Aggregicoccus sp. 17bor-14: one gene and its partner. The protein of the gene in region 1 interacts with the protein of each later gene in a pairwise test. Links are inferred from orthologs where the notes say so. Each region holds a gene or a part of one and is shown on either strand. Other genes may lie near its edges. The genes, in order: selB and serC.

Evidence for each region.
Region 2: the proteins of selB (region 1) and serC interact in binary tests that used the Escherichia coli proteins (3 or more experiments, as listed by UniProt). The link is inferred for Aggregicoccus sp. 17bor-14 from one-to-one orthologs.

Annotation. Positions count from the first base shown.
Region 1 is NZ_VJZZ01000012.1:92,144-100,240, reverse strand. Bases 3,998-6,993 are described here. They hold selB (selenocysteine-specific translation elongation factor), read right to left. Parts: upstream 6,456-6,993; coding sequence 4,539-6,455; downstream 3,998-4,538. Other genes in these bases: FGE12_RS21810 (phosphoribosyltransferase), read right to left, coding at 6,481-6,993; FGE12_RS21820 (ATP-binding protein), read right to left, coding at 3,998-4,542. Outside these bases: FGE12_RS21830 (hypothetical protein), read left to right, coding at 1-156; FGE12_RS21825 (sigma-54-dependent transcriptional regulator), read right to left, coding at 506-1,912; more of FGE12_RS21820, read right to left, coding at 2,020-3,997; more of FGE12_RS21810, read right to left, coding at 6,994-7,173; FGE12_RS21805 (amino acid dehydrogenase), read right to left, coding at 7,285-8,097. UniProt on the Escherichia coli protein: Translation factor necessary for the incorporation of selenocysteine into proteins. It probably replaces EF-Tu for the insertion of selenocysteine directed by the UGA codon. SelB binds GTP and GDP.
Region 2 is NZ_VJZZ01000004.1:78,887-86,890, forward strand. Bases 2,802-5,704 are described here. They hold serC (3-phosphoserine/phosphohydroxythreonine transaminase), read right to left. Parts: upstream 4,846-5,704; coding sequence 3,757-4,845; downstream 2,802-3,756. Other genes in these bases: FGE12_RS09065 (chalcone isomerase family protein), read right to left, coding at 3,083-3,646; FGE12_RS09075 (sigma-70 family RNA polymerase sigma factor), read left to right, coding at 4,984-5,559; FGE12_RS09080 (hypothetical protein), read left to right, coding at 5,563-5,704. In the rest of the region: FGE12_RS09050 (PA0069 family radical SAM protein), read left to right, coding at 1-451; FGE12_RS09055 (SO2930 family diheme c-type cytochrome), read right to left, coding at 462-1,556; FGE12_RS09060 (parallel beta-helix domain-containing protein), read right to left, coding at 1,543-2,748; more of FGE12_RS09080, read left to right, coding at 5,705-6,378; FGE12_RS09085 (caspase family protein), read left to right, coding at 6,382-8,004. UniProt on the Escherichia coli protein: Catalyzes the reversible conversion of 3-phosphohydroxypyruvate to phosphoserine and of 3-hydroxy-2-oxo-4-phosphonooxybutanoate to phosphohydroxythreonine. Is involved in both pyridoxine and serine biosynthesis.

The DNA of each region.
Region 1 (8,097 bases):
GTCCAGCTCGTCCTGGGACGCGAGCTGCAGCTGGACCCGGCGCGCCTGCGCTTCAGCCCCTTTCGCAGCGGGCGGGGGCTGAGGCCGGTGGGCTTCGTGCACTCCCTGCGGGTGCTGCCCTACCGCGAGAGCCAGGCGGCGCGGGCGCGGCACTGACAGGGGGGCGTGGTAGGACCCAGGCCCCGAAAAAGAAGGCGGCCCGACACTCACGAGGAGCGTCGGGCCGCGGGTCTTCTACAGGAAACGCACCTGAAGTGCTGAAGGGGTGGGGGGGAACCGCCTTCAGCGGGCCTTCGATGTGTCCCGGGGAGTGTCTTAGCAGGCTGCGTGCCAGCGCCCCGGAAGTGGCCCACCCGAGCGATCTCAAGGGTTTAGATCAGCAAGCGACACTGAAGGGGCCCCCCGACCCCATTTCATCGCTGCAATGGGGTTTCAACTCTGAAAATTTCGAGCAATCTCGGGCACTTGGCTTTTTCACGTTTGCAGCGCCCGCGCCACAGCCGGATCAGGGCTCTCCCTCACGCCCTCCGGGCGGCCGCAGGTTGAGCCGCTTCATCTTGCGCCACAGGGTGGTGCTGGAGACCTGCAGCTCCTCGGCGACGCGGGCGAGGTCCATCCCGTTGCGCTCCAGGGCCTGGGCGATCGCCCGGCGCTCGGCCTCTTCCACCGCGGCCGCGAGCGAGGCGCCCCCGGCCCCTCCGCCGAGCCCACCGGTCGCCCCCGAGATGGCCGCGAGCGAGAGCCCCTGGATGGGCGTCTCCGTCCGGCCCCCGGCGCCCGAGCGGCCCGAGGGGCGCAGCGGGAAGTCCTCGGGCAGGAGCTCCTCGCCCTCGCCCAGGGCGGCCGCCTGCTCCACCAGGTTCTCCAGCTCGCGCACGTTGCCCGGGAAGCCGTAGCCCATCAGGTGCTCCACGGCCGCGGCGGACAGGCGCTTGGGCCGGGGGCTGCGGGCGTTGGCGCGCTCGAGGAAGTGCTCGGCGAGCGCCGGAACGTCGTCCAGGCGCTCGCGCAGCGGGGGCACGCGCAGGGTCACCACGTTGAGGCGGTAGTAGAGGTCCTGGCGGAAGCGCTTGGCCTCCACCTCCTGCTCGATGTCCCGGTTGGTGGCGGCCACCGTGCGCACGTCCACGCTCAGCGCGGTGCTCTCGCCCACGCGCCGGACCTCTCCCTCCTGCAGCGTGCGCAGGAGCTTGCTCTGGAAGGCGGGGCTGGTCTCGGTCACCTCGTCGATGAAGAGCGTGCCGCCGTGGGCCTCCTCGAAGAGGCCGCGGCGCGCCTTCACCGCGCCGGTGAAGGCGCCCTTCGCGTGGCCGAAGAGCTCGCTCTCCAGGAGGCTCTCGCTGATGGCGGCGCAGTTCACCGGCACGAAGGGGCGCGCCTTGCGCCGGCTGTGCGTGTGCAGCGCGCGCGCGACCAGCTCCTTGCCGGTGCCGCTCTCGCCCTGGATGAGCACGGTGGCGTCCGACTGCGCCACGCGCAGCAGGCGCCCGGTGAGCTCGCGCATCGCGGCCGAGCGCCCCACGAGGCTGGAGAGGCCGTGGCGGCTGTTGAACTCGCCGGCGAAGAGGTCCACCGCGCTGAGCAGCTTCGCGCGCTCGAGCGCCCGCTCCACGCGGTAGCGCAGCTCGCCCTCCTTGAAGGGCTTGGTCACGTAGTCGTAGGCGCCCAGGCGCATCGCCTCCACGGCGCTCTCGATGGAGCCGAACGCCGTCATCACGATGGCCTGCAGCCGCGGGCTGGTCTCCATGCCGCGCTTGAGCAGGGTGAGCCCGTCCATGGGCTCCATCTTCAGGTCCGTGAGCAGCAGGTCCACGCCGCCCTGCGAGAGCACGCCCAGGGCCTCCTCGCCCGTGGCGGCCTCGAGCACGGTGTAGCCCTCGGCGCGCAGGAGCATGGCGGTGGTGGCGCGCATGTTGCGCTGGTCGTCCACCACGAGGATGCGGCCCTTGGGAAGGGGGCCGGCGCCGCCCCCGGTCTCGCCGGGGTCGCCGGAGCTGAAGGGGACGGGGGTGAGGGGGCTCATGGGGCCTCCGGGGGAGCGAGGGGAAGGCGGAAGGTGAAGGTGGTGCCGCGCCCCGGGGTGCTGGCCACGGCGATCTCCCCGTGGTGCTCGTCCAGGATGCGCTTGACCACCGCGAGGCCGAGGCCGGTGCCCTGGGCCTTGGTGGTGAAGAAGGGCTCGAACACGCGGTGCACCAGCTCGGCGGGGATGCCCGGGCCCTCGTCCGCCACGTCGATGCGCAGGAGCGGCCGCCCGTCCCGGTCCTCGCGGCTCGCGCGCACCTGGAGCTTGCCGCCCTGGGGCATGGACTGCAGCGCGTTCACGGCCACGTTCACCAGCGCCTGGCGGATGAGGCGGCGGTCCATGGGCACGTGCGGCAGCCCCGGCTCCACCTCCTGGTCGATGGTCACGTGGCGCTCACCGGCGCCGGGCGTCTGCTGGCAGGCGGCGTCCAGCGAGTCCTGCAGCACCCGCGCGAGGTCCTCGGGCTGTAGCACCGGGTCGCGCGGGCGGGTGTAGTCCAGCAGGTCTCCCACCATGCGGTTGAGCCGGTCGCTCTCCTCCGCGAGGATGTCCAGGAGCATCGCCGCGTCCCCGTGCGGGTGCAGCAGCCGGCGCAAGCTGGACACGGCGTTGAAGATGACGCCCAGCGGATTGCGCACCTCGTGGGCCACGATGGCGGAGAGCTCGCCGAGCGCCGCGAGCCGCTCGCGCTTCACCATCTCCGCGCGTGTGGCCGCGAGCTCCGCGTAGCTCGCCCACAGGCTCTCGTAGAGGCGCGCGTTGGCGATGCTGAGCGCGAGCTGGCCGCAGGTGGCCTCGGCGAGCTCGATGAGCGCGGGCGTGAAGGCGCGGGGGCCGCGCACGTCGTCCACGATCACCACGCCGATCAGCTCCTCGCGGCTGGTGAGCGGCACGCCCAGGAGCGCCTTCTCGCCGTAGCGCTGCACCAGCTCCTGGTTCACCTGGCCGCCCGCGCGCGACACGTCCTCCACGGCGACCGGCCGGCGCTCGCGCCCCGCGCGCGCCGCCACCGTGTTCGCGGTGAGCGGGGCCACCACGTCGCGGAAGCCCTCGCGGTGCGCCGCGCTCGCCGCCGCGCCGCGCAGCAGGTTGGCCTTCTCGTCGTAGAGCATGATGAAGCAGTTGGAGACGTCCAGCAGCTTCACCAGGAAGTCGGCCGCCACGTCCAGGATGCTCGCCGTCTCCAGCGTGCCGGAGGTGGTGCGCGCGAGGTCCAGCAGCAGCCGCGTGTCCGAGAGCTGGCGCGCGCTCTCGCTGCGCAGCCGCCGCTGCTCGAGCAGCGCCACGAGCAGGTCCCCGAAGGTGCCCATGAGGCGCAGGTCATCCGGGCCGAAGGGGGGCGACCCGGGGCCGCGCAGCGCCTGCAGCACGCCGCGCACCTGGCCGCCGCGCGTGAGGCGCACCGCCGCCCCCGAGCGAAAGCGCGTGCCCAGCGCCCGCGCCCGCTCGGCCTCGCCCAGCACGTCCGAGAGCACCCCGCCCTCGCGCGCCGCGGCGGCCGCGGACAGCCCCTGCCCGCTGCGCTCGCGCTCGAGCGCCACGCGCTCGTCCGCGTCCAGGCAGTACTCGGCGAGCAGCACGTAGTCGCCCGTGCCGGCCTCCGGCAGGTGCAGCGCCACCGCGTCCGCGGCGAGCGGCCCCGCGATGCGCGCGAGGAAGGCCTCGGGCGCGGGCGGCACCGGCTGCGCGACGAAGCGCGCCACGTCCGCCACCGCCTCCATCTCCCACTTGCTGCGCTCCACGCTGCCCAGCAGCCGCGCGTCCGAGAGCGAGGCGGCCACCACCTTCGCGAAGAGGCTGAGCACGCTGGTGTGCGCGAGCGAGAGCCCCGCCCCCTCGAGCCGCAGCACCTCCGGCTGCGCGCTCACCAGCGGCAGGTACACGTGCCCGGGCTGCGCGCCCTCCGTGCCGCCGAAGGTAGGACGCTCCTCGGCGAGCGCCTCCAGCCCCAGGCCCAGGTCCTCGGGCAGCGGCCCGCCGTCCTGCGCCACCAGCGCTCCGCCGTCGAAGGGGAAGAAGCGGCAGGTGAAGCCCAGGCGCGAGAGCGTGTCGCAGGCGACGCGGCGCACCGCCGCCTCCGAGTGCGCGGACACGAGCGAGGCGGACATCTCCACCAGGTGCTCGGCGAGCCCCACCTCGGGCCGCTGCTCCGCGGTGCGCACGAGGCTCGCGAGCACCGCCTTGCCGCCGCCCTCCACCTCCACCTGGCGGTGCTCGATGAACAGGTCGACGAGCCGGCCGTCCGGGGTGCGCAGCGTGTAGGCCACCGGGCCCGGCGCGGGCACGAGCTCGCCGGCCCTGCGCGCGGCGTGCTGCGCGGCGAGGCGGCTGCGCTCCTCGGGCGCGGTGAACTGCGTGTAGGGCCGGCCCAGCGCCTGCTCGCGCGTGACGCCCACGAGCTGCAGCCAGGCGGCGTTGGCCACCCAGATGCGCTCCTCGTGGACGCAGACCACGGGGTTGGGCATCAGCTCCACCCCCGCGGCCAGCTCCTCCCGGCTGTAGCGCTTGGTCGTCATCCGCGTCGCAGGACCCGCTTGTCGCCCACCCGCAAGGTCACCTTCTCCCGATCGAAGTACTCGGACAGCGGGATGACGTACTTGCGCGTCTGCCCCACCATCTCCTTGAACGCCTGGGTGGAAATGTCCTTCTTCTCACGAAGGTGAGCAACCAGCCGCTCGCGCAAGGCCGCGAGCGCGGCCGCATCGAAGAAGAGCTCCTCGCTCACCCGCACCAGCGCGCCCGTGCCCGCGAGCTGCAGCAGCAGGGGCAGGAGCCGGGGGCCGGGCTGACCCAGGGCGGCCGCGAGCTCGGCGAGCGTGGGCGGGGCGAGCTGCGCCGCCCGGAAGCGCTCGAGCGCCCGGGCCTGCACGCCCGCCTCGTCCCCGCTCAGCCTCCCGCCCTGCCCCGGCAGCCGCAGCCGCTCGTGCGCGAGCTCCACCCGGCCCCCCTCCTGCAGCGCCGCGAGCACGCGGGCAAAGGCGCGCGGGTCCAGCGCGTCCGAGAGCCGCTGGCGCAGCTCCTCCTTCGGCAGCCCTTCCGCCGCGGGGGCCTCCTGGTGGAAGCGCTCGAGCAGCGCGAGCGCGCGCGCCTGCAGCGCGTGGAGCACGGCGCCCGCGAGGTAGAGGCGGCGCTCGCGGTCCACCAGCACCGCGGCGCCGCGCGCGCCCAGCAGCTCCAGCGTGCGCGCGAGGGTGCGCGGCGCCAGCCCCGAGCGCCCGAACAGCTCGGCCTGGGTGAGGCCGCGGTAGCCGGCCTGCTCGAGCAGCCACTGCAGCTGGCTCCCCGCGTCCCCCGCCTGCAGGGGCGCGAGCAGCGCGGAGGCGCCGCGGCGCCGGCGCGGCGTGCCGACCGCGAGCACGCGGCCTCCGGCCACCGTGGCGCCGCGCCCCGGCAGCGCGCGCGCGGCGCGCAGGATGAAGCGCTGGCCCACCAGCGCCGCGAGCGGCTCCTCCAGCCGCAGCTGCGCGAGCCCCGTCTCCCCGGGGGCGAGCTGGGGCAGGTCCAGCAGCGCCACGGAGGCCTGCACCTGCGCGGTGCCCAGGTGCAGCAGCAGCTTCTGGCGGCGCGGCAGCGGGCGCTCGAGCGCGGCGAGCGCCGTGAGCTCCACGTCCAGGGTGCGCACCTCGGGCAGCTCCCCCTCGCGCGTGAGCACCATGCCGCGCCGCACCTGCTGCGGCTCCACGCCGGCGAGGTTCACCGCCACGCGCGAGCCAGCCGCGACGCGCGCCTGCGCGGCGCCGTGCTGCTGCAGCCCGCGGACGCGGAAAGGGCCGCCCAGCCCCGGCAGCAGCGCCGCCGCGTCCTCGGCCGCGAGCGTGCCGGACAGCAGCGTGCCGGTGACCACCGTGCCGAAGCCCTTGAGGCTGAAGGCGCGGTCCACCGGGAGGAACACGGGCCCTTCCGCGGGGCGCGCGCCCGGGTGCGCGGCGGCGCGGCCCAGCGCCTCGCGCAGGGCGTCCAGCCCCTCGCCGGTGCGCGCGGAGACCGGGAGCACGGGGGCGCTCTCGAGGAAGCTGCCGCGGGTGAGCTCCGCGAGGTCTGCGCGCAGGAGCGCGAGCCACTCCTCGCCCAGCTCCGGCAGCAGGTCGCTCTTGGTCAGCGCCACCACCCCGGCCTGCACGCCCAGCAGGCGGCAGATGTCCAGGTGCTCGCGGGTCTGGGGCATCACGCCCTCGTCCGCGGCGACGACGAAGAGCGCGAGGTCCACGCCGCCCGCGCCCGCGGCCATGGCGCGCACGAAGCGCTCGTGGCCCGGCACGTCCACCACGCCCGCGAGCCGCCCGTCCGGCAGCCGCAGCTGCGCGAAGCCGAGCTCCAGCGTGATGCCGCGCCGCTTCTCCTCGGGCAGCCGGTCCGTGTCCACGCCGGTGAGTGCCTTCACCAGCGCCGTCTTGCCGTGGTCGACGTGGCCGGCGGTCCCGATGATCATGGGCGGGTGTGGCGCTGCGGGAGGGTCAGGCGCCCGCCTTGTCCGGGTCCACGTCGAAGCGGGCGTCCTCACTCACCTGCTCGTAGTCCCAGGGGAACACCACCAGCCCCTGGGTGCTCAGCGCGTGGTGGTCCGGGGCGAAGCCGCCGGGGCGCGCCACCATCACCGCGGTGCGCGTCTCCTTCGCGCCCACCTTGCGCGCGAGCTCCACCGCGAGCTCCAGCGTGTCGCCGCTGCTCGCCACGTCGTCCACCACGAGCACGCGCTTGCCGGCGAGCTCCGCGGGCATCTCGCCGGCGAGCCGCGGCTGCTTGCGCACCGCCTTGTCGCGGCTGCGGCGGCTGATGCGCACGGGGAAGAACTCGCAGCCCAGCGCGCTGGAGAGCGCGCCGCCCACGAACACCCCGCCGTGCGCGACGCCCACCACCGCCTGCGGCTTGAACACCGCCTGCACCGAGCGCGCGAGCCCCTGCACGTGGCGGTCGAAGTCCGCCCAGGTCAGCTCCTGCACGCTCGTCTTCTGGCGGCTCTGGTCGCGCCCGGTGAGCTGGCGCGGCACCTCCACCTGGGGCGCGTAGACGAAGTCCGCAGGCACGGAGACGATGCGCTGGGCCTGCTCGCGCCCACCGGCCTTTTCGGAGACCTTCCGGGACGCCTTCTGCTCCGGAGCCTTGGCCCCGGAGGTCTTGCCCTTCGTCAATGCCCGCTTGATCGCCACGGCTGTGTCGCCTCTGAACGTCGGGTGGAGGCCCCAGTCTTAGCCGCGGGGCGCGCCCCCCGCCACTGCCGTGCGGGGGGCGGGGGCGCCCGAGTGCCCGGCGCTGGGCACTCAGGCCGCGAGCCGCTCCTCGACGATGCGGTCCGCCACCTGCTCGGGGCGCTGGCCGCTCGACTTGGCGCGGGTGAGCACCATCTCGATGGTGTCGTAGATCTTCTCGGCGCGCGCGTACGCCTTGTCGCGGTCGTAGCCCACCACCTCCTGGGCCACGTTGATGAGGCCGCCGGCGTTGATGGCGTAGTCCGGCGCGTACACGATGCCCCTCTCCGCGAGCAGCTGGCCGTGGCGCGGCTCGAGCAGCTGGTTGTTCGCCGCGCCCGCCACCGCCTTCACCCGCAGCAGCGGCAGCGTGCTGTCGTTGATCGCCCCGCCCAGCGCGCAGGGGGCGAAGATGTCCGCCTCCTGGCGCAGCAGCTGCTCGGCGCTCAGCGCGGTGGCGCCGTAGGTCTTCACCGCGTGCTCGGCGGCGGCCGCGTTGATGTCGCTCACGAAGATCTTCGCGCCGCGCTGGTGCAGCTCCTTCACCAGCGGCATGCCCACGTGCCCCACGCCGAGCACCGTCACGCGCATCCCCTTGAGGTCCGCGGTGCCGAACACGTGCTTCGCGGTGGCCTCCATGCCGCGCACCACGCCGTAGGCGGTGACGGGCGAGGGGTCGTCCGACTTGCCGCGCAGGCCCACCACGCTGTCGGTGCGCCGCTTCACGAACTCCATGTCGTCCGGGCTGGTGCCGCTGTCCTCGGTGGTGATGTAGCGCCCGCCGAGCGACTCCACCCCGCGGCCGAAGGCCTCGAAGAGCGCGGCGCGGTCGAAGCTGCCCTTGGGCAGCATGATGACGGCCTTGCCGCCGCCGTGCGGCAGCCC
Region 2 (8,004 bases), on another replicon or contig:
GCGGCGCCTGCAGACCATCGAGCGTCTCGCGGCGGCGGGCATCGCGGTCTCCGTGTCCGTGTCGCCGCTCATCCCCGGGCTCAACGACGAGGACATCGCCCGGGTGCTCTCGGCCGCGAAGGACGCGGGCGCCACGAGCGCCTTCTACGGGCTCCTGCGGCTGCCGGGCCCGGTGGCCCAGGTCTTCGAGGAGCGGCTGCGCGCGCGCCTCCCCCTGCGCGCGGACCGCGTGCTGCACCGCATCCGCGAGACGCGCGGCGGCGAGCTCAACGACTCGCGCTTCGGCCACCGCATGCACGGCCAGGGCGTGTACGCGCGCGCCATCGACGCGCTGTTCAAGACCACGGCGCGCCGCCTGGGGCTGCTGCCCACGGAGATGGGGGACTCCGAGCCGGGGCCGAGCCCCTTCCGCCGCCCGGTGCGCGAGGGGCCCCAGCTCAGCCTCTTCTGAAGGCCGCCGCCTACCTGCAGCTGCCCGGCAGGCCGCGTATCCACGCCTCCACGAGCTGCACGCCCTCCGCGTGCACCACGCTGCGGCCCAGCTCGGGCATCGCCACCTTGGGGTCCACCGAGCGCAGCCGGTAGCTGAGGATGGACTCCTCGGGCTTGCCGGGCACCACGTCGAAGTCGTGGCCGCCAGAGCCCGCGCCCGCGGCCACCGGCGGCTTGCAGATGCCCAGGTGCAGGGGGTCCGTCTCGTCGACCGTGAGGTACAGGCCGCTGGTGCGCGCGGGGCCGCTGGGGCTGTGGCAGTGGGCGCAGTTGGCCTGCAGGTAGGCGCGGGCGCGCGCCTCCACGCTCTCCCCGGGCGCATCCCACGCGGCGAGGCGCGGGGCGGCCTCGGGGGCGGGAGCGCCCTCGAGCAGGCCCACCTGCGTCCAGTGCGCGAGCTGGTTCTCGGCGCCCTGGCCGTAGTCCAGCGTGCGGTTGAGCTGGCCCGCGGTGGGCCCGAGCAGGTGCATCGGCTGGCCCGCGGCGTCCTCGTGGCACTTCTTGCACTGGGTCTGGTTGGGGACCAGGTACTGGGTGCGCTGCGGTGCGCCCGCGGCATCCGTCCAGGCCACGTCCACGATGGCGCCCGCGGGCTCCAGGGTCGCGTCCGTGCCCTCGGCATTCCAGAGGTAGGGCAGCCCCACCCAGCCGGCCTCGGTGCGCATCAGGATGCGCGTCTCGACGCGGCGCTGCTGCGCGGCGGGCGCGCGCAGGTCCTGCGCGAAGGAGAAGGTCTTGGTCACCACGCTGCCCACCGGCAGGTCCATGGGGCCTGCGTCCCGGTAGGCGGCGCGCGTTCCGGGGGGAACCCACACGGTGCGGTACTTCTGCGCGTAGTCCGAGAACAGCGGCGTGTTGAGCTCGTAGGGCACGCTGCGGCCCAGGGGCTGGAGCACCCCACCGTCATTGCGCACGAGGCACCACGCGGAGAGCTTCGGCGGCGGCGTCTGGAGGTAGCCCGCCGCGGGGCCGTCGCAGGCGGGCTGCTCCGGGTCGGACGGAGCGTCGCCCGCGCTGCAGCCCAGCAGCGCGAGCAGCAGGAGCAGCGCGCTACAGGCCCTCAAAGGACACCTCCGGCAGCGCAGCGCGGGTGCAGGCATAGGGGGCCACGTCCGTGTCGAAGTGGGTGAAGAGCCCGTGCTCGTCCGGAGCGTCCGCGTGCAGGTTCACGAAGCTGGCGGTCGCGCTGCCCAGGCACAGCTCGAGCGGGTTCGCGCCGCTGGCGCCCGGCGGCACGAGGCCGTCCGTCACCACGTCGGCGGTGCGCTTGCCGGGCATGTGGGAGCGCAGCGGCGAGAGCATCTGGCCCAGCGAGGTCGCCGTGTCCGGCGCCGAGCCGTTGCCGGAGAAGCTGTTGTCGTGGAGGTACACGCCCCGCGCGTAGGGGTCGTAGGCGGGCTCGCCGAGCTCCAGCCCGGTGAGCAGGTAGCTGAGGACCGCCATGGCCACCGAGTGGTGGTTGGACACCGTGTTGTCAAACAGCTCCACGTCCGCGTGCGCCAGCACCAGCACGCCCGTGCCCGCGGGCACGAGGGCCGCCGTGTTTCCGCCCGCCGCGAAGTTGGCCAGGTTGTTGTCGTGGATCTGGTTGCGGTAGGCGCGCACCTGGCGTGCGTTGCCCACCTGCAGCAGTGGCAGCGAGGAGAGGAGCAGGCCGCCGGTGTTGCCGTGCAGCGCGTTCTCGTACACGTCGGCGCGCTGCGAGTTCTCGATCTCGATGCCCACCGCGTTGCCCGTGGCCTCGTTGCGCCGCACGACGATGTCCCGACTCTGTCCCACGTAGATGCCCGCGTCCGAGGCGCCGCGCACGTAGCTGTCCTGGACGAGCACGCGGGTGCACTGCACGGGGTACAGGCCGTAGGCGCCGTGCTCCGCGGCGTTTGGACTCGTCCACTCCACGCGCACGCGCTCGAAGCGCACGTCCGAGGAGCCCACCACCTTGATGCCGTCCCCCTTCGGGTCCTTCAAGCCCAGGTCCCGCACGCGCAGGCGGCTGGTGGTCTCTGCCGAGAGGCCCTCGCTGCCGGCCACCTGCCCCGAGAAGTCGAGCACCGTCCGCTCGCGCCCTGCGCCCTGGAGCGTGACGCCCGCCACGTTCACCAGCGCGAGCGCATTCTGGAAGGAGAAGGTGCCCTCGCCGAAGACGAAGGTGCTGTCCGGCGTTGCGGCCACGAGCGCGCGCTGGATGTCCTGCTCGCTCGTCCCCGCGGCGAACGCCGTGCAGGTGCCCGCGACGCCGCTGCACAGCGGGTCCACGGCGGGCTGCGGTGGACTGCCGCCTCCGCAGCCCCAGCACGCGCCGCACAACACGGACAGCCACAGCGCACGCCTGAACATCGGCCCCCCAGAGTCTCCCGGCGGCCATTCGCCGGCCCTGCAGGGGAGAATTCGGATGGCCTGGAAAAGCGGGACCCGCCCAGCGGGTGGGCGCGTCCTCTCGCGGACAGCCGTTTCGGCGACCGGGCTGATTCCTGCGACCCGGGTACGTCCCTCGTGACGGTGGGCGGAAAGAGCGCGCCCCGCCCCACCCCGCGCCGTGAGGGCGGCGGGGCGAAGCGGGGCGCGGGCCCTGCGGGAAGTCGGGGTCGGGCTAGCCCTTCTTGCCGAGCATCTCGTCGCGCAGGCCGCCGTCCACCGGGTTCTGGCCCAGCCACACGGAGAAGAGCGCGTCGCCGAAGTCCTTGCCCGGCACGGTCACGACCTGGCCGGCCTTGTTCGTCATCGTCACGCCCTTGCCGGGCAGGTAGGTGATGACGAAGGACTCGCCCTTCTTGAAGTCCGGAATCTCGGCGACGAGGTTGTCCAGGCGCTCCTTCAGCGCGGGCATCTTCTCCTTGTTGTTCTTCTCGAAGCCGTTGCGCACCGCCTCGGCGACCTTCTCCTTCTCCAAGTCGCGCAGCATCACCATCTGCACGCGCTTGACCTGGTCGGAGTGGATGACCTGCTCGGCGTTGTTGGACGGGTTCTCGAGGTAGAGGCCGGCCACGTAGACCTTGAAGATGAGCTTGGTGCGCAGGCCGATGCCGTTGAGCGTGAGGTTCTTGCCCTCCACCGTGACGCGGTCCGGCAGGTTCACGCCGGCCTTCTCCTTGGCCAGGGCAGGCAGGGCGAGCGCGAGCGACAGGAGCAGCACGGGAACCGACAGCTTCTTCATGGGGTTCTCTCCGGGGTTGGGGCGACAGGTCTAGTCAAACGCGGGACGGCGCGTCGAGGGGGACGCCGCGCCCGGGGCCATATTCATCGTGCGGGGGAACACTGCGCCCGCTAGCCGTGCGTGCGGGCGAAGGCCTCCATGAAGTCCACCAGGGTGCGCACGTCCTGCACGCTCACCGCGTTGTAGAGCGAGGCGCGGATGCCGCCGGTGCTGCGGTGGCCCTTGAGCCCCACCATGCCGGCCTTCTGGGCCTCGGCGACGAAGGTGGCCTCCAGCGCCTCGGTGGGCAGGCGGAACACCACGTTCATCACCGAGCGGCTCTCGCGCTCCACCGGCGCGCGGTAGAACCCGGAGAGCCGGTCCAGCGTGCCGTAGAGCAGCGCCGCCTTCTCGCGGTTCCAGCGCTCCAGCTGCGCGAGGCCCCCCACGCCCTTGGCCCACGCGAGCACGTTGCGGCACAGGTAGATGGCGAAGGTCGGCGGGGTGTTGAAGAGCGAGTCGTTCGCCGCGTGCACGCCGTACTGGAAGATCTTGGGGATGTCCTTGCGGCCGCGCGCGAGGAAGTCCCGGTGCGCGAGCACGATGACGAGGCCCGAGGGGCCCACGTTCTTCTGCGCACCCGCGTAGATGAGGGCGAAGCGGCCCACGTCCGTGGGGCGCCACAGGAAGTCGCTGCTCATGTCCGCCACCAGCGGCACGCTGCCCACGTCCGGGAAGGTGTGGAACTGCGAGCCGAACAGGGTGTTGTTGCTGGTGAGGTGCACGTAGGCGGCCTTCGGGTCCAGCTGCAGCTCCCCCTGGCGGGGCACGCGGGTGTAGCGGCCGTCCGGCCCGGCGGTGCTCGCGGCCACGCGGGGGCTTCCGTAGCAGCGCGCCTCCTCGAGCGCGCCCTCGCTCCAGGTGTCCGTGAGCAGGTAGTCCGCGCTGCCGCCGGGCGGCAGGAAGTTCATGGGCACCTGGGCGAAGTGCTGGCGCGCGCCACCCTGCAGGAAGAGCACCTGGTGGGTCTCGGGCACCCCCAGCAGCTCGCGCAGGAGCGCCTGGGCCTCGGCGTGCACGGCCTCGTACACCTTGCCGCGGTGGCTCTGCTCCATGATCGACATGCCGCTGCCCGCGTAGTCGAGCAGCTCGTCGCGGGCGCGCTCGAGCGCCGGCAGGGGGAGGCCGGCAGGGCCGGCGCTGAAATTGATGGCGCGCATGGGGCGTCCTCGTGGCAGGAAGGGGGGCTGGCGGGAGGGCATTGTGTCCCACCTGGGGCAGCGGGCCAGCAGGAACTGGCGCCCGGCGTCCGGCAGGCGCCTGTGGCCGCTGGGCCGCTCGGGAGGTCAGGAGAGCAAGTGGGTCCCACGGAGGAGCTGACGCACTGGGTCCGGCGCGCGGTGGACGGGCATGCGCCTGCCTTCAGTGAGCTGTACCGACGCACGCGCCCGCTGGTGGGGCGTGCGGTGGCGGCGTTCGCTCCGCTGGACCCGGACGAGGTGGAAGACGTGATCCAGGAGAGCTACGTGCGGGCCTTCAAGGCCCTGCCCCGGCTGAAGGAGCCGGCCGCCTTCGAGGCGTGGCTGCTCTCCATCGCGCGCAACCGCGCCCGCACCCGGCTGGAGCGCCGGGGCCAGGCGCGGCGGATGGACGAGGAGCTGGCGGACGCGGAGCCGGACAGCGTGCCGCACCTGCCCCCCGCCCTGCAGCTCGAGCGCGACATCGCCGTGGTGCGCGAGCTCATCGAGCGGCTGCCCGAGGGCGAGGAGAAGCGCACGGTGCAGCTCTTCTACGTCGAGGGCGAGCTGAGCGCGCGCGAGATCGCCGAGAAGCTCGGCGTGGGCAAGAGTGCGGTGACGATGCGCCTGGAGCGCTTTCGCGCACGCATCAAGCGCGAGCTGCTGCGCCAGGTGCTCGCAGGACGCAGGGAGTGAGCCATGGGGGATGAGACGATGGGCCGGAACATGAGCGAGCACCTGAGCGCAGAAGCCCTGCGCGCCCTCGAGGCGGGCGACGAGGCGACGCGCGCCCACTTCGCGCGCCACCTCGCCGAGGAGTGCGAGGTGTGCGAGCGCTTCCTGCAGGAGAGCGCGGGCCCCGGCCTGCTGGACGGCCAGGTGGACCGGCTGCTGCTCTCGCTCGCCCCGCCCGCAGAGCGCCCCCTGGACGAGGTGGGCTTCGCGCGCATCCGCCGCGCGCTTGCCCCGCCTGCGCGCCGCCGCTGGGTGGGCGCGGGCGCCGCCGCGCTCGCCGCGGGCCTGGTGGCGATGGTCGCCGTGCGCCAGCTGCAGCCCCCTCCCCTCGCCCCGCAGGAGCAGGGGGTGAAGGGCGCGGGCCGCCTGGAGCTGGAGCTCTCGGTGGCTGCGCGCTCGCGCTCGGGCGCGCTGCGCCGGCTGGACGCGGGCGCCCCGGTGCAGGACGCGGACGTCCTCCTGCTGCGCTACCACGCCACCGAGGCGGGCACCGCCCTGCTCTTCCAGCAGCGCGCGGGCAGCGCCCCCGAGCTGCTCGGGCGCTTCCCGCTCGAGGCGGGCACGCACGACCTGGCGGGCGACGCGGGCCTCGCCGGCGTGGGGCTGCAGGGCGAGCGCGGTCCCCTGCGCCTGCTGCTCGTGGGGCTGCCGGCCGGCCAGCCGGTCGAGCCCGAGGCGGTACGCCGCGCCCTGGCAGGTGACACTTCCGCCCCCCGCGACCTGGGCCTGCAGGTCTCCCGGTTCGACGTGCGGGTGGGATCTGGAGAGAATGCGCGCTGACCTGTGACGCGCGCCCTCCTCCCCCTCCTCCTCCTCGCGTGGCTGGCCGCCTGTGGCGCGCCGGCGGCCTCCGTGCGCGCGCAGGGGAGCGGGGGTGAGAAGGGAGGGCTCGTCCCGCTGCAGGTAGACGAGGGGGCACTCGCGAGCGCCTACGCGCCGCGCCGCTTCGCCCTGCTGGTGGGCATCGGCCACCCGGACGACCCGCAGTGGCGCGCCCTGCGCTACGCGGAGAAGGACGCAACGGACCTCGCCGCCGCGCTGAAGGACCCCGCGCGCGGCGCCTTCCAGAGCGTGCGGGTGCTCGCCACGCCCGGCGAGACGGGGCGCGCCGCGGTGCTCGCGGCGGTGCGGCAGCTCGCGCGCGAGGCCACCCGGCCCGACGACATCGTGGTGGTGTACCTCTCGGGCCACGGCACGCTCGCGCGCGACGAGCGGGGCGAGCTGCGCCGCTACCTCGTCACCCGCGACGCCTCCTTCCGCGCCATCCCGCAGACGGCGCTCTCCATGGACGCGCTGGAGGCGGAGTTCGACCAGCTGCCCAGCCGCCGGCGCCTGCTGGTGCTCGCCACCTGCCACTCGGGCAGCGGGAAGAGCCTCCTGCCGCAGGCGCTGGAGAAGGAGCTCGCGGGCATCAAGGCCGGCTTCTTCACCCGGCCGCTCGAGGACTCGAGCCGCGCGGCGCTGAAGTTCGCGGCCGCCGACTGGGGCGAGACGGCGCGCGAGGACGACACCCTCCAGAACGACATCTACACGCACTTCCTCATCGAGGGGCTCTCCGGCGAGGCGGACCGCAACGTGGACGGGGCGGTCACCGCCACCGAGGCCCACGACTACGCGCGCCGCCGCACCTTCGCCTTCACCGAGGGGCGCCAGCGCCCCAGCGCGGAGATCCTCGAGGTGGGCGCGGACCCGGTGGTGCTCGCCGGCAGCGTGCGGCGCACGGGGCGCCCCGAGCTCTACTCCTACAACCCGCGCCTGGACGGCTTCACGCTCAAGGTGGACGGCGAGCAGCGGGTGGAGCTGCCGGGCGGCGCGGCGGTGGCCCCGGGCAAGCGCACGGTGCAGCTGGAGAAGGGCGGCAGCGTGCTGCTCACCCGCGAGGTGGACCTGCTCGCCGGCCAGCGCCTGCCGCTCGAGCAGCTGGTGCAGCAGTCCCAGGCGCAGCGCACGGTGAGCCTGATGGGCGGGGTGTTCGCATTCGTCGACCGCCACAGCCGCGAGCAGCTCCTGCCGGCGAGCCCCCAGCTGGGGGTGGCCTTCCGCTGGGAGCACCGCCCGCTCGAGGACTTCAGCCTGCTCCTGGACGTGAGCGCGGGCACGGGCAGCCACGCGCTCGCGCTGGACCCGGGCAGCGCCCCGGTGCCCTTCCGCTACCGCACCCTCTCGCTCGGTATGGCGGTTCCCTACACCTGGCGCTTCGAGCGCCTGAGCCTCTTTGCCGGCCCGCGCGTGGCCGCCCTCTCCCTGCAGAGGTCCTTCCAGCTGGAGGCCTACCACGGGGCGCAGAGCTACCTCACAGTGAGCCCCGGCGTGGTGGGCGGGGTGGTGTGGCGCCTGACGGAGCGGCTGGAGCTCAGCTCCCAGGCGCACCTGATGGTCACGTACGTGATGACGGATGGCCAGGCC